Regions from separate parts of the Frigoribacterium salinisoli genome, predicted to be linked through region 2. Evidence: predicted binding sites of a transcription regulator. Region 2 holds the regulator's gene; the other holds the start of a gene.
What was found. The regulator LexA, encoded in region 2, represses DNA repair genes until DNA is damaged. The targets are predictions, from matches to a motif close to TCGAACANNTGTTCGA.

Region 1: a site for LexA is predicted at 2,784-2,799, ahead of ACYVHQ_RS04610 (DNA polymerase III subunit alpha). Genes of this name have one in related genera too.

What each region holds. Positions count from the first base shown of each region.
Region 1 covers NZ_BAAGVB010000001.1:988,986-993,398, reverse strand. The annotation lists gene ACYVHQ_RS04610 (DNA polymerase III subunit alpha) at 1-2,748, opposite strand, end outside; gene ACYVHQ_RS04605 (aromatic acid exporter family protein) at 2,894-4,138, shown strand; gene ACYVHQ_RS04600 (aldo/keto reductase) at 4,305-4,413, shown strand, end outside.
Region 2 covers NZ_BAAGVB010000001.1:369,346-373,758, reverse strand. The annotation lists gene ACYVHQ_RS01805 (histidinol-phosphate transaminase) at 1-991, opposite strand, end outside; gene ACYVHQ_RS01800 (LysM peptidoglycan-binding domain-containing protein) at 1,032-1,451, opposite strand; gene lexA (transcriptional repressor LexA) at 1,695-2,381, shown strand; gene hflX (GTPase HflX) at 2,458-4,014, opposite strand; gene ACYVHQ_RS01785 (class I SAM-dependent methyltransferase) at 4,059-4,413, shown strand, end outside.

The sequences.
Region 1 (4,413 bases), 620 kb from region 2:
CGGCTGCCCGGCGACGAGGCGCGCGATCTCGGCGTCGCTGATGCCGTGCACGTCGGCGAGCGAGAGCCGGATGCCCAGGTCGCCCGGCCGGGTCGGGGCCACCGGGGTCGCGGGCGGGCGCAGGCGTTCGACGTGGTAGACGTCGTCGGAGGCGTTGACGTCGAGCGGCAGCACGGGCACGCCCATGCGGCGTGCCTCGGAGAGCAGGAGGCGGCGCGGGTACATGCCCGGGTCGTGGGTGAGGATCCCGGCGAGGAACTCCGCCGGGTAGTGCGTCTTGAGCCAGGCGCTCTGGTACGTCGGCAGGGCGAACGCGGCACCGTGCGCCTTGCAGAAGCCGAACGAGCCGAACCCCTTGAGGACCTTCCAGATCGCGTCGATCTCGGCGTCGGTGAAGAGCCTCCTGCCGTGCTCGACGCGCCCCCGGGACCGGCGCCGGAACTCCTGCTCGATGGCGTCGGCGTCGCGCGTGAGCGTGCGCCGCAGCTCGTCGGCCTCGGCGAGGGTCACGCCCATCGTCTCGTGCAGGATCCGCAGCACGTGCTCGTGGTAGATCACGACGCCGTAGGTGTCCGCCAGGAACGGCGCGAACCGGGGGTGCAGGTAGTCGGGCTGCTGGAACCCGTGCTTCGTGTCGAGGAACGGCGCGACCATGTTGCCCTTCATGGGGCCGGGCCTGAAGAGCGAGATGTCGGCGATCAGGTCTTCGTAGCGGTCGGGCTGCATCTTGCCGATGAGCTCGCGCTGCCCTGGGCTCTCGATCTGGAACATGCCGAGCGTGTGCGTCGTGCGGATCGCCTCGAACGTCGGCTCGTCGTCGTGCGGCACCTCGTCGAGCTCGACGCGGCCCTCGCGGTCGACGTAGGGGGCGTCGACCGGCAGCCCTCCGGCGACGGCGGCCCGGCCCCCGTTGACCCGGGCGATCTCGTCGAGCGCGAACGACATGGTGCTCTGCATGCGCACGCCCAGCAGGTCGAGCTTGAGCAGGCCGGCGTCGTTCATGTCGTGCTTGTCGAACTGGCTCATCGGCAGGCCCATGCCGCTCGGTTGCACGGGCGTCGTGCTGAGCAGGTCGGCGTCGCCCAGGATCACCCCGCACGGGTGCATCGAGATGTGCCGGGGCAGCCGGTCGAGGCGCTCGGTGAGGTCGACGAGCAGGTCGAGCTGCGACGAGGTGCGCACGAGCTCGGCGATGCCGCGCAGCTCGGGCTTCTCGGCCAGCGCGGTGCGCAGGTCGCGGGCGTTCGAGCGCCACACGTTCTTCGCCACGAGGTCGACCTGTTCGTCGGAGAGCCCCAGGGCGAGGCCGGCGTCGCGCACGGCTCCGCGCGCCCGGTAGGTGGACTGCATCGACATGAGGGTGACCCGGTTGCTGCCGTAGCGGTCGAAGACCGCGCGGTAGACCTCGTGGCGGCGGGCGGACTCCACGTCGATGTCGATGTCGGGCAGCGTCTCGCGCTTGTTGCCCAGGAACCGTTCGAAGAGCAGGTCGTGCTCGAGCGGGTCGACGTTCGAGATGCGCAGCAGGTAGGTGACGAGACTGCCGGCGCCGGAGCCGCGGGCGGCGTTGCGCACGCGCATCTCGCGCATCATCTGCGAGACGTCGGCCACGGTGAGGAAGTAGCTGGCGAACCCGAAGCCCGTGATGATGCCGAGCTCGTAGCGCATGCGCTCCTCGACGCGAGCGCGCAGGCCCGCGTCGGCGTGACCGAACCGGGCCGTGACGCCCGCCTCGGCGCGGCGGTGCAGCACCCGGTCGGGGTCGCCGTCGACGCCGATGGCGCTGAGCTCGGGCACCTTGGGGCGACCCCAGCCGAGGTCGGCCTCGGGGTCGAGCCGGCAGCGGTCGGTGAGCTCGGCGGTGGCCGCGAGGAGGTCCTCGCTCGCGCTGCGCGGGCAGGAGGACGCGTCGCCCACGAGGCGTGCCAGCTGACGCATGTCGTCGCCCCGCTTGAACCACGCCTGGGCGTTGGGCTGCGGCCGGAACGCGCCCAGCGGCGACAGGCGCCCCGCCGCGTCGAGCACGTCGCCGGTGAGGGCGTCGTCGGCCTGGAGGTAGCGCACGGCGTTCGTGAGCACCGCGGGCACCCGGGCGTGCTCGGCGAGCTCGAGCAGCCGCGCCGCGTGCCGCACGCTGCGGCTCTCGCCCGGCTCGGTGAGGTGGCAGACGATCTCGACCACGACGCCGCCCGGCAGCATCGCCCGCCAGTCGGCGAGGGACGCCGCCGCGTCGCCGAGCCGCCCGGCCTGCACCAGTCGTCCGACGTCGCTGTCGGGGCCGAGCAGGACCGTGGCCGTGGGCCCGTCGTCGCCGAGCAGGAACGCCCGGAGGCGCGACCGGCCGACCGTCGCCACCGAGTTCGCGCTGCCGCTGAGGCGCCGGGTCGCGCGACCGTGCGCGGCGCTGATCAGGCGGCACAGCGAGGCCCAGCCGGCGCCGGCGACGTGGCCGTGCGCGAGCACCACGACGCGGTCGACGGCACCGGGGGAGCTGCCCTCGGCCCCGTCGGACTCGTGCCCCGGCCTGTCGTCGCGGACCCCGAGCTCGACGCCGACGACGGGGTCGATGCCCGCACGGCGGCAGGCGCCGATGTGGCGGATCGCGCCGTACAGCCCGTCGCGGTCGGTGACCGCCGCCGCGTCGGCGCCGTCGGCGACCGCCGCACCGACCAGCTCGGACGGCTGGGCGGTGCCGTGGTGGGCGCTGAAGGCGGACGCCACGTGGAGGTGCGTGAAGGGAGTGCTCATGGTCTCTGCTCCGTGCGAGCCCCCGGCCGGGCGGATCGAACGTGTGTTCGACGAGTGTACGTCGAGCGCGGCCGTTCTCGACCGCCGGTGCGCCGACGTCCCCCGGGAGGCCGTGCGTCCAGCGCGGTTCTGCCACGATGCGAGGATGTCCACGCCACGTTCGGTCGGGCGGGTCGCCCGGGCCCTGCTCGCGCAGCCCCGCCTCCTGCTCGCCCTGAAGACCGCCCTCGCGGCGGCCCTGGCGTGGTGGATCGCCCCCCGCGTGCCCGGCGTGGCCGCCGAGTACCCCTACTACGCGCCGCTCGGCGCGATCATCGCGATGTACCCGACCGTGAAGAGCTCGGTGCGGCTCGGGGTGCAGTCGCTCGTCGGCGTGTTCCTCGGCATCGTGCTGGCCACGGTCCTCACCCTGCTGCCCACCGGCAACACCGGGCTCTTCACCGTCGCGCTCCTCGCCGGCGTCGGCGTGCTCGTCGGGGGAGTGCAGCGCCTCGGCGCCGGGCGCGACTGGGTGCTGACCGCGGGGTTGTTCGTGCTGCTGCTCGGCGGCTCGGACAGCGAGGAGTACTCGCTCGGCTACATCGTGCAGGTCGGCATCGGCGTGGTCGTCGGCGTGGTCGTCAACCTCCTCGTGGTGCCGCCCCTGTACACCGGGCAGGCCGACGAGCGCCTGCGCCGGACGCGAGCGGCGCTCGCCGACCGCTTCGACGACGTCGCCGGGGTCTTCGCCGCCCCGTGGCCGCTCGAGGACCACGACTGGGAGCAGCGCCTCGAGGGCGTGCCCGCCACCATGCGCGACGTGCGGGCGCAGGTGCAGCAGGCGGAGGACTCCCGCAGCTACAACCCCCGGCGCCTGATCGGCCGCCGCGACGACGGCGCGGAGCGGAACGACCTCGCCTCGCTCGAGCGCGTCTCGTTCCACCTGCAGGACCTCGCCGAGGTGTCCGGGATCCTCGGTCGTCGCATCGGTCGCCAGATCGGCCTGCCCGACGCGCTCGCCGGGACCGTGGCCCGCGCCGTGACCGAGGTCGGCGTCGTGGTGCGCGAGGGGCTCGGCGGCGACGACGGCGGCAAGGCGGCGTTCACCGAGGCGCGCCGGGCCGTGGCCGACCTGTGGGACGCGATCGACGCCTCCGGTGCCGCCTCGGCGACCGACGTCAGCGGTGGCGCCTCGATCGCGGTGTCGCTCGGGCGGGTCATCGCGGCCCTGGACCCCGACGACACCACGGCCCCGCGGCCCGACCACGACGTCGACGAGTCCGACGGCCAGGTCGGCGGCACCGACAGCACGGGCGACAAGGACGACGACGACGCCCCGCGCGACACGGCCCCCACCCGTGACGACGAGGCCCGGGCCGACGACGCGCAGGAGGCCCGCGACGCTCGCTGAGGACGCCGACGTGCGCCGCGCAGTACGCTCGACCCCGGCACCGGAGCCGGCCCCGCGCAGCGCGGGAATGCGACGCCCGTCGAGGCGTTGGCTCCCCTGGGGGCCGTTCCCCTGCGGCACGTGCCGCACCGGCTCCGACCAGGTCCCCCCTCGGAAAGGACATCCCATGACCACCGACACCGCACGCCCCGCGGCCGCCTCCGGCCAGTTCCGCCTGGGCGGCGACCTGCCCGTCACCCGCCTCGGCTACGGCACCATGCAGCTCACCGGCGAGG
Region 2 (4,413 bases):
GGTCGCGCACGATGACCCCGCGCTCGAGCAGCCCCTCGAAGACCGCTCGGGGATCGTCGACGCCGCCGAAGAGGACGAAGTTGGACCAGGTGCGCCACGGCCGGTAGCCGAGCGCCGTGAGCTCCGCCACGATGCGGTCGCGCTGCCCCTTGATGTCGTCGACCATGGCGAGCATCTCGTCGGCGTGCGCGAGGGCCGCGACGGCGGCCGCCTGGGTGAGGGAGGACAGGTGGTAGGGCAGCCGGACGAGGCGCAGCGCGTCGGCGACGGCCGGGTGGGCGGCGAGGTAGCCGACGCGCGCCCCGGCGAAGGCGAAGGCCTTGCTCATGGTGCGACTGACGACCAGGCGCTCGCGTCCCTCGAGGAGGGTGAGCGCGGTGGGCTGCCCGGTGGGCATGAACTCGGCGTAGGCCTCGTCCACGAACACGATGCCGTCCGTGGCGTCGTAGGCGGCGCGGACGGTGTCGAGGTCGAGCGGCGTGCCCGTCGGGTTGTTCGGCCCGCAGAGGAAGACCAGGTCCGGGCGCGTGCGCTCGATCTCGGCCACGGCGGTGGTCGGCGAGATCTCGTAGTCGGCGTCGCGGACGCCCTCGACCCAGGTCGTGCCCGTGCCCGACGCGATGATCGAGTGCATCGAGTAGGTGGGCGGGAAGCCGAGCACGGTCCGGCCTGGTCCCCCGAAGGCCTGGAGCAGCTGCTGGATGACCTCGTTGGACCCGTTCGCCGCCCAGATGTTCGCACTGGTCAAGCCGTGGCCGAGGTACCGCGCCAGGGACTCGCGCAGGACCGTGAACTCCCGGTCGGGGTAGCGGTTGACCTGCAGCACGGCCGCCGCCATGGACTCGACGATGTCACGGGCGACCCCCTCGGGGATGGGGTGCGTGTTCTCGTTGACGTTCAGCGCGACGGGCACGCGCGGCTGGGGCGCGCCGTAGGGGGTCAGGCCGCGCAGGTCGTCGCGGAGGGGCAGGTCGTCGAGGCTGAAGGGCACCGACCCAGCCTAGGACCGACCCGGCGCGCTGACGACGGCCTCAGCCCGCGTACTGCGTCGGAACGGCGAGCTGCTGCCCAGGGTGGACCGCAGGGCTGCTCAGGGCGTTGAGCGAGACGATGTCGGCGATGACCTCACGAGGGTCCGCGTTCGGGGCCAGGTCGGCGGCCAGCTGCCAGAGCGTGTCGCCGCCCTGGACCGTGACGGTCGCGAACTCGGTCGACGCGGGCGTGTCGGAGGCGACGGCACCGCCGCCGTCGAGGACGCCGAGCGCGACGCCGGCCAGGAGCGGCACCGCGGCGAGGGCGGCGAGGACGCCGCGCCCACGGCGCGTGAGGCGCAGGTGGCTCGCGACCACCGTGCGCGCCCCGGTCGACCCGTCGACGGGGGACGCGGCGGAGGTGGAGACGACGGAGACGGCACGGCGGGTGCCGACGGGGGCTGCTGCGATGGCGCTCATGGTGTTCCTCTCTCAGGGGCGGTCCGTGCTCCGCGTTCGGCACTCGGCCGGGGGTGCCGAACGCGAAGACGTGTTCCGAACATACCTTCGAACACCCGTGCTGGCAACCCCGATCTGGTCCCGCTACCCGCGGATCTCGCGACACACTCGAACAGGTGTCCCGGGACCAGTGGTGCATCGGATACGGTTTCGATCGGTGGCACCAGTGCACCATCGACCACCGACATCGACGGCAGGAGAGCCATGAGCGACGCGCAGCGCACGACCGAGGCCCCGGCGGGCAGCGCCCGCAAGCCGCTGACGCCGAAGCAGGAGTCGATCCTCGAGGCCATCCAGGAGAGCATCGCCGGCCGGGGCTACCCGCCGAGCATGCGCGAGATCGGCGACGCCGTCGGCCTGCGCTCCCTCTCGAGCGTCACGCACCAGCTCAACCAGCTCGAGCTCGCCGGTCGCCTCCGCCGCGACCCCAACCGGCCCCGAGCGATGGAGGTCCTCGCCCACGAGGACTCCCCCGTGGCCCCCGTGGCCTCGATCCTCGCCACGAGCGACGACGGCGACACGGCCCACGTGCCGATGGTCGGCCGCATCGCCGCCGGCGTGCCCATCACGGCCGAACAGCAGGTCGAGGACGTCATGCCGCTGCCGCGCCAGCTCGTCGGCAAGGGAGACCTCTTCATGCTCCGCGTCGTCGGGGACTCCATGGTCGACGCCGCCATCTGCGACGGCGACTGGGTCGTCGTGCGCCAGCAGCAGAGCGCCGAGAACGGCGACATCGTCGCCGCCATGCTCGACGACGAGGCGACGGTCAAGGTCTTCCGGCAGCGTGACGGCCACACGTGGCTGCTGCCCCGCAACAGCGCGTTCGAGCCCATCCTCGGCGACCACGCCCAGATCGTGGGCAAGGTCGTGGCGGTCCTGCGCAGCGTCTGAGCCCGCGCCTCCTGCCCTGCACGACGGAGCGCCCGTCCCCCACCAGGGGACGGGCGCTCCGTCGTCGTGCCGGGGGTCAGGCCCGGCCGGCGACCGCCTCGGTCGCGAACTCCTGCAACGACGAGACGTCGCTCGGGTACACGCGGACCCGCACGTGCGTGCCCGACTCGACGTAGTCCGTCGTGAGGACGCGCCCCGACTCGTGCAGGTGCGACACCACGTCGCCACGGTCGAACGGGACCAGCAGGTCGAGCTCGACCTCGGGCTCGGGGAGCAGCGCCGCGATGCGGGAGCGCAGCTCGTCGATGCCCTCGCCGGTGCGCGCCGAGACGAAGACCGCCGTCGGCACGAGCCCGTGCAGCACCACGCGCTGGTCGTCGTCGACGAGGTCGCTCTTGTTGAAGACCACGATCTCGGGGATGTCGCGCCCGTCGACCTCGCCGATGACGTCGCGCACGGTCGCCAGCTGGGCGGCCGGGTCGGGGTGCGAGCCGTCGACCACGTGGACGATGACGTCGCTGCCCTGCACCTCTTCGAGCGTCGACCGGAACGCCTCCACGAGCTGGTGCGGCAGGTTGCGCACGAAGCCGACGGTGTCGGAGTAGGTGAACGGGCGCCCGTCGGGCGTCGAGCTCTTGCGCACCGTCGCGTCGAGGGTCGCGAAGAGCGCGTTCTCGACGAGCACCCCCGCCTGCGTGAGCCGGTTGAGCAGGCTCGACTTGCCCGCGTTGGTGTAGCCCGCGATCGCCACCGAGGGCACGGCGTTGCGGTCGCGGTTCGCGCGCTTGGCGTCGCGCGCCGGCTTCATCTCCTTGATCTGGCGACGGAGCCTGGCCATGCGGGTGTGGATGCGACGACGGTCGAGCTCGATCTTGGTCTCACCCGGGCCGCGGCTGCCCATGCCGGCCCCCGCGCCGCCGACCTGCCCACCGGCCTGGCGCGACATCGACTCGCCCCAGCCGCGCAGGCGCGGGAGGAGGTACTCGAGCTGCGCCAGCTCGACCTGGGCCTTGCCCTCGCGGCTCTTGGCGTGCTGGCTGAAGATGTCGAGGATCACGGCCGTGCGGTCGATGACCTTGACCTTCACCACGTCCTCCAGGGCACGCCGCTGGGAGGGCGCCAGCTCGGTGTCGGCGATCACGGTGTCGGCGCCGAGCGCTGCGACCGTGCCGCGGAGCTCCTCCGCCTTGCCCTTGCCGAGGTAGGTGCTGGGATCGGGGTTGGGCCGCCGCTGCAGGAGGCCGTCGAGGACCGCGGCGCCCGCAGTCTCGGCGAGGGCGGCGAGCTCGCGCAGGCTGTTCTCGGCGTCGGCGAGCGAGCCCTGGGAGTAGACGCCGATGAGGACGACGTTCTCGAGGCGGAGCTGTCGGTACTCGACCTCGGTGACGTCCTCGAGCTCGGTCGAGAGCCCGGCGACCCGGCGGAGGGCCGCGCGGTCCTCGCGGTCGAACTGGTCGCCGTCGGAGGATCCCTCGCCCGAACGGTCGAGGGACCGGGTCTGGATGGCCTGGGCGGGCGAGAAGAGGGTGTAGCCGGAGGCCCGCGACGCCGCCCGCTCGAGGACGCGCTCGACCACGTCGTCGGTGCCGGGGTGCCGCTCGTCGTCGAACGGGGTCGTGGGGGTGTCGGTCATCGTGGTGATCGTAGTCCTTTCGGCGTTCCGGTAGGTTCGAGGTCGTGACCAGTGAGCACTATTTCTCTCCGGAGCCGGAGAGCCCGCTCCGCCGTCGCAGCATCACGGTGACGCTCGCGGGACGCACGGTGCCCGTGACGACCGCCGCGGGAGTGTTCAGCCCCGACCGGGTCGACCCGGGCACGAGCGTGCTGCTGTCGCGCGTCCCCGCTCCCCCCGCCTCCGGCCACCTGCTCGACGTCGGCTGCGGCTGGGGTCCGATCGCACTGACCCTCGCCCTGTCGTCGCCCGACGCGACCGTGTGGGCCGTCGACGTGAACGAGCGGGTGCTCGACCTCGTGCGCGAGAACGCCCGGAGCCTCGGCCTCGAGAACGTCAACGCCGCCAGGCCCGAGGATG